One region of the Brevibacillus sp. NRS-1366 genome, then DNA from elsewhere that is predicted to be linked to it. Evidence: riboswitches for the same ligand, from Rfam matches in the RefSeq annotation. Region 1 holds a riboswitch; each other region holds the start of a gene.

The links. Region 1 has a riboswitch for cobalamin ahead of ACIFQN_RS31350 (ABC transporter substrate-binding protein). Riboswitches for the same ligand answer to the same signal wherever they lie in the genome.
Region 2: another riboswitch for cobalamin. It lies ahead of ACIFQN_RS14980 (energy-coupling factor ABC transporter permease); the one in region 1 lies ahead of ACIFQN_RS31350 (ABC transporter substrate-binding protein).
Region 3: another riboswitch for cobalamin. It lies ahead of ACIFQN_RS05050 (ABC transporter substrate-binding protein); the one in region 1 lies ahead of ACIFQN_RS31350 (ABC transporter substrate-binding protein).

Annotation. Positions count from the first base shown of each region.
Region 1 covers NZ_JBITPN010000054.1:14,552-16,817, forward strand. Annotated here, with positions in the region: gene ACIFQN_RS31345 (MBL fold metallo-hydrolase) at 1-562, shown strand, start outside; cobalamin riboswitch at 720-866, shown strand; gene ACIFQN_RS31350 (ABC transporter substrate-binding protein) at 1,113-2,108, shown strand; gene ACIFQN_RS31355 (FecCD family ABC transporter permease) at 2,110-2,266, shown strand, end outside.
Region 2 covers NZ_JBITPN010000021.1:151,851-154,116, forward strand. Annotated here, with positions in the region: gene cbiQ (cobalt ECF transporter T component CbiQ) at 1-411, opposite strand, end outside; gene ACIFQN_RS14975 (energy-coupling factor ABC transporter substrate-binding protein) at 408-692, opposite strand; gene ACIFQN_RS14980 (energy-coupling factor ABC transporter permease) at 689-1,453, opposite strand; cobalamin riboswitch at 1,608-1,806, opposite strand; gene ACIFQN_RS14985 (quinone-dependent dihydroorotate dehydrogenase) at 1,938-2,266, opposite strand, start outside.
Region 3 covers NZ_JBITPN010000010.1:56,278-58,543, reverse strand. Annotated here, with positions in the region: gene ACIFQN_RS05055 (M24 family metallopeptidase) at 1-512, shown strand, start outside; cobalamin riboswitch at 534-742, shown strand; gene ACIFQN_RS05050 (ABC transporter substrate-binding protein) at 1,052-2,086, shown strand; gene ACIFQN_RS05045 (FecCD family ABC transporter permease) at 2,129-2,266, shown strand, end outside.

The DNA of each region.
Region 1 (2,266 bases):
TCCGGAAGATCGCATTCTAATCAAAGCAGACAAAGAGACGCTGACGATTGGGCCTACCTGCACGCTGGAATTTTTGGATTCACCTGGTCATGCCAAGCATCATTTCAGCATCTACGATCCAATCAGTAACGGCATGTTCACTGGAGATACGGCAGGGGTATATTACCCGCAATTGCGAAAGGATGGTATCCATCTCGTTTTACCTTCGACCTCTCCGAATCAGTTTGACCCTGATGAAATGCTGCATTCCATAGCGCGATATCGGGAGCGCAATCTGGATCGCATTTACTTTGGTCATTTTGGGGGGACAGAAAAGGTAGAGGACGTCTATCGGCAAGTGACAGAATGGCTGCCAGTGTTTGTCTCAGAAGGAGAGACGGTTATGGCGAGAGGCCAAGGATACAAAGAGCTGACACTACGGTTGTTGAATCGCGTCACGGATTATTTGCTTTCCGTTGGCATTTCCGATCAGCACGAGGTCTTTGGCGTCTTGAAGCTGGATTTGCAAGTATGTTCGATGGGGATCGTGGATTACTTGGAGAATAGGGCACAAAAAGCGTAGAATTGTGCCCTTACCCCTAACTGGAAGCCAAAGTCGGATAATGGACTTTGGTTTTTACTTTTTCAAATACAAAGAGCAAGCGGAATTATGATATTCATTCTTTTTTTCGCAGAGGAATGCTATCATGATGGGTAAGCCTTATCTGCTCGACAAAAGTCTCGTATTTATGCAAACAGGTGCCTTGGTTCCTAGACAGGAAACGAGGTGAAAAGGGAAGCCGGTGCAAATCCGGCGCGGTCCCGCCACTGTAAAACGGTGCGTTACTGCCGTAAGCCAGGAGACCTGCCTGATTGCTCGTGTGCCTGCGCCTTCGCGGAAAGGATCGGCCCATTCAGGAACGATTCATCTCAGTTGTCCAATCCTGAACAGCCGACCTTTGGTTCCCATGAGGAAGCAAAGGTTTTTTTCATACAGATAAGAATTTATACCCATTCTTATCCAGTATAAGTGCACCTACGACTCTATTGTCGCCAAAAGGCTCAGTATCGCCGAGTTTTCTCATACAGGAAAAGCTGGCGTACTTCACAGTATAGAAAGGAAGATTCCCACTATGAAACGTTCGTTGTCAATATTCATTCCTATTCTGCTCGCGATGAGCCTCGTTGGATGCGCTGAAAATGGAAACAGTCAGCCAGCACCAAATACACAACCCCCAGTCGCACAAGAAGCATCTCAACCCAAGCCCGCAACAAGTGCCGCAAAAGAAACGGTGTATCCACTCACGGTGACGGATGCGACAGGAAAAGAAGTAACCATTCCAAAACAACCAGAGCGAATCGTCTCAACGTCGACGGCTGAGACCGAAATTTTATTTGCTTTAGGTCTGAACGAGAGGGTTGTCGGTGTATCTGATTACGATGATTATCCCGAAGAAGCGAAAGCAAAACCAAAAGTAGGTGGAGTGGTAAAGCCGAATGAAGAGGCGATCCTATCGCAAAGCCCCGATCTCGTTGTCGGAGGAATCTCTATGGAGAAGCCTGTTGCCGACAAGCTCAAATCGCTCGGTCTGCCTGTCTATGTCACCCACCCAAAAAAGCTGGATGACATCATGAACAACATTTTGACAATGGGCGTTGTTACGAACAAGCAGGAGCAGGCTGAAAAGCTGGTTGCCCAAATGAAAAAGGACATATCGTATGTGACAGACGCAGTGAAGAACGTGAAACCGGAAGAAAAGAAAAAAGTGTACATGGAGTTTGCCCCAGGCTGGACAGTCGGGAAGGGTGAGTTCATGGATGAAGTCATTACCCTCGCAGGAGCGACGAATATCGCGTCTGATACAGAGGGCTGGAATCCAATAAGTGAAGAAAAGATTTTGAAGGATGATCCCGATGTGATTTTGTACGCAAATGGAATTGTTGACGAGAAGACAGGAGTAAAACTGGAAGAGATCATCGCTTCGCGAAACGGCTGGGAAAAAATGAAGGCGATTCGCGATAAACAGATTTTTGGTATGGATCAAAATACGCTTTCCCGTCCAGGTCCCCGGATTACGCAAGGCCTGATTGACGTGGCAAGAGCGATTTATCCTGACTTGGTGAAGTAGGATGAAGGGACGTCTATTGGTATGGGGAGGAGCGGGCTGCCTTATTTTGCTTGCGTCAGTGATCATCAGTATTTCACTGGGTGCAGCACAGCTCCCTCTTTCACAAGTATGGTTGATCCTGCTTCATCAGGTACCGGGCTTGTACGAGTATGTACCCG
Region 2 (2,266 bases), on a different contig from region 1:
CAAGATCAATGAAAAACAGCTAAGGCTTGCCATCGTCCTCCAAAATAGCACGGCCACCTTGTTAACAGCCGTAGGAGAGACATAGAACAAATAAGACCCGAGCTTCCATGATACCAGCACCTCTACTGATGGTGTTGCCACTCCCATTTTGATCCAATCAATCAATAAAGCAGGCAGACCAGCTACAAAAAAAGAAAGCGACAGCAGCAAAAACAGCAAATAGGAACGCACAGGGATGCGGGCATATCCAACGACCCACACCCCTATCCAAATAAAGACGAGCATTTGTACCAGCCAATGACCCAAGAGAACAAGCAGCAGCAGCACACTGCCGAATAAAAGCTTATGTTCTGGCGGCAGGTGCCTCAATTGATTTTGGTAGGAAAGGGAATCGAGCTGCTGCCAATTCATTTTTTCGACTTATCCAGCCGTCCCTTGTACAATCCCATCGCATATCCGATAACACCTGCACCCAATGCGGCTTGGACAGCAAACAACAGACTCTCTGTTTCGCCCCCTGGCGGCTCCAAAAGCGGCTGGAACCACGGCTCATATGTAGGTGAAATTTCCTTGATGGCTTCCTCTGCTGCACCATCGGCGCCACCGAATTCCGAATCCTGAACCAATAGCAGCGGCAGCACCGCTAGTACTACTACTCCCAAGAGTAACAGCCAGTTTAATCCCTTTTTCACAGCGATTCCTCCCGTTTTAAAAGCCGTAATTGGGACAGCTCTTTTGCATTGTAAGATTGCAACCAGTTCCAGACAAGTACGGTCAAAAGACCCTCACTGATCGCCAAAGGAATCTGGGTAAAAGCAAAGATGCCGGCAAATTTGGCAAACGAGGCGAGAACCCCACCCGATTCCGCTGGGAACGCCAGAGCCAATTGAATCGAGGTAACTACGTAGGTAGCCAAATCGGCCAAGGCCGCTGCCGCAAAAACAGCAAGACGTTGCCCGCCATTCACACGCATAATCAAGCGATAGATTCCGTATGCCACCATCGGGCCGACTACAGCCATGGATACGGCATTTGCACCCAGTGTAGTCAAGCCTCCGTGCGCCAATAGAAGCGCCTGGAACAACAACACCAAGCTGCCCAGAACAGACATCGCCAGAGGACCGAACATGATGGCGCCCAGACCAGTTCCGGTCGGATGTGAACTGCTCCCCGTCACAGAAGGAATTTTAAGTGCCGACAATACAAAGGCAAATGCCCCTGACACACCCAGGAGCAATTTCATTTCTGGATGTTCTTTTACAATCTTTTGGATCGAGCGCAACCCGAGAATAAAAAATGGCAAGAAGACTACCCACCAAAACAGCGCCCAGGAAAAAGGCAAATACCCTTCCATAATGTGCATTGCATGCCCTGTCTGAGGTTCATTCACTAAAAAATAAAAAACAAATCCGGCAATCAATAGGCATGTAGAAATGATCCGAGACCGATTCATTCGACTTCCTCCTTCTCTTTCTTCCTTTAACGTACGAATCGAATGTACAAAAAAAATCCCATCTACACGAAGACGAGATTTGCGCGCACAAAACAATAGACCAAAACCTTTCAGCCATATTGTCTCGTAATCACCGCTCCTTTCCGCGAAGGTAATCGGGTGTGGCTTATAGGTAGGTCTCCTGGCTTCCAGATCCATGCGCTCTTTGTCCTTCCCCATATAAATATGAGTGGTTTCCTTTCAAAGAGAACTCCCTGGTTACAGTGGCGGGACCGCTCGGGATTTTCACCCGATTCCCTGTTACCCTTTATGTTTCGCATATACATAAAGGCACCTAAGGCCAACGATATCAAATTTTCGGACAATAAATAATTGTCCACTTTCATTATAACCAAAAGGTGGGTAAAGAAAAAGAGAGGAAAACAAGGGAAGCGAGCCGAGAAGCTGCGCAAATGACAGCATCGGCTCGCTCATTGATTATCTGCTATGATTTTGCATCTACCCCAATTACTTCACTTATATGGGTAAATCCATCCCGCTTCATCAATTGCAGCAGCTTTTTATTGATTTGCTTGGCAATACCAGGGCCCTGGTAGATCATGCCGGTGTATACCTGAATAAGACTCGCACCTGCACGAATTTTTTCGTAAGCATCCTCACCCGTAAAAATACCGCCTACTCCAATGACGGGGACCTTGTCGCCCACTTCCTGATAAATCTCTTTTACCCAAGCAGTAGAGCGTTCTGTAAGTGGCCTTCCGCTCAATCCTCCTGCTTCTTCGGCATATCGATGAGCTTTGACCACTTCACGGG
Region 3 (2,266 bases), on a different contig from region 1:
TTTTGGCTGGAGAAAAATCAGCGCTGCCACATGGCAATCCAGGTACTCGTCAGGTTCGGTCAGGGGATGTTTTGCTGTTCGATATCGGGGTAGAGGCAGACGGATATGTGTCGGATATTACCCGTACATTTGCAGTTGGAGAAATTAGTGAGCAGCTTCGCGAGATTTACGAGACCGTTTTAGCAGCCAACGAAGCAGCGATTGCAGAGGTTCGTCCAGGCGTGACGTTCGCCCACCTGGATCAGACGGCAAGAGGTGTGATTGCGGCAAAAGGCTATGGTGAATATTTCATGCACCGCCTAGGACATGGGCTGGGAATGGATGTGCATGAGTACCCATCCGTACATGAACAAAATCAGGAGACGCTCCGACCTGGAATGGTCTTCACGATCGAGCCTGGAATTTATTTGCCAGGTGTAGGTGGCGTCCGGATTGAGGACGATGTGGTCGTAACGGAGAGTGGAGTGGAAGTATTGTCCAGCTTCCCGAAACAATTGACGGTTATCGGCTAATCGCATGCGAAATGTGAATGAACTGAATACGTATTTCATGGTGCTGACTGGATGCGTACATACGCTCCACCAGCTTAATAGGGAAGACCGGTGAAAAACCGGCGCGGTCCCGCCACTGTAACGAGGAGTGCCTAGCTATGAGCCACTGTTCCGCTAAATAAGGGAATGGGAAGGAGGCTATGCGCGTTTGATTCGTAAGCCAGGAGACCTGCCATGAAATCAGATACAATCGACCCACGAGGATGGGGCAGATGTGGAAATAGGCACGAGTCTAGGAACAGGCAAAAAAGCCAGGTCTATAGCTATGTCCACGTTTGTCATGCACCTCCCGGTTGAAACAGGGGGGTGCTTTTTTTGTGCGTCTCAGGATCGCCAATCCATATGTTTCATGGGGGGATAGGGGGAATGTGTAAAACAGATTGCAAAACACAGAGCCTGCTTGTATAGTGATAAAGGGATACAAAACGTAATCATTACGATTTGAAAAAGCCAATACGATACTATTCGTGTTGAGTAGAATGCAGAGGGGTATACGTCAAATGAAAAAAATATTCGGAGGATTTTGGGTGGCTGCATGGATGGCGATCATGCTTGTCGTATCGGCATGCAGCCCGCAAACACCTGCTGCAACAAGCACAGGTGACACAAAGACAGGAGTGGAGCAGCAAGCCAAAACGGACCAACCCACTGAACAGACGGCAGAAAATAAACCTGTCACGATTACGACGAATGGCATTGAAATGACTTATCCCGAAGCACCGAGGCGCGCTGTAACACTAAACCAACACGTGACCGAGATCATGCTTGCCCTGGGGCTTGCGGATAGAATGGTCGGAACAGCGTACTTGGACGATCAAATCCTGCCAGAATTAAAAGAAGCATATGACAAGGTGCCTGTTTTATCCGATAAATATCCAAACAAGGAAGTGATGATGGCAACTAATCCAGATTTTGTCTATTCCGGGTGGAAAAGTGGTTTTGGAGATAAAGGTGTAGGCTCTATGGAGGATTTGGAAAAGGCCGGAATCAAATCGTATTTGCAGGAGTCCTCCAATAAGCCAGGGCCAACAGTGGATGATGTTTTCGCAGACATTCAAAACATCGGAAAGATTTTCCGCATAGAAGATAAGGCAAATGAATTGATTGGGAAAATGAAGCAAGAGATAGACCAGACTGTGAGCAAAATCGGCACGGTGGACAAGCCGCTCAGCGTGTTTGTTTATGACAGCGGTGAGGATCAACCGTTTACGGCAGCAAACAACTACATGACTTCCTTGATCAGGCTGGCTGGCGGCAAAAATATTTTTGATGATATTCAGAAAGGTTGGGCAGAGGTTAGCTGGGAAGAAGTGGTGAATCGCAAACCAGATGTAATAGTCGTTGTAGACTACGGGGACAAAACCGTGGAGCAAAAAAAGAATCTGTTGCTGACAAAACGGGAGATCGCAGATATTCCTGCGATCAAAAATCAACGATTGGTCGTTTTGCCGTTGTCGGCTGCTTCGGAAGGGGTTCGTGCACCTATCGCTTTGAAAATTTTAGCAGAAGGACTCTATCCGGAGAAATTCAAATAAGAAAGACTCCTAAAGGAGGGAATGACTCTGCATAGGATCAAAATGCCTTTTACCATCATCGGTCTGCTCGTCTTGCTGGTACTCTCTATTACAATCGCCGTAACATTGGGATCTGTTGAGATTAATCCGGCGACTGTATGGAAGATCGCTTTGTCGCATGTGCCTGGGATCAGCAAATGG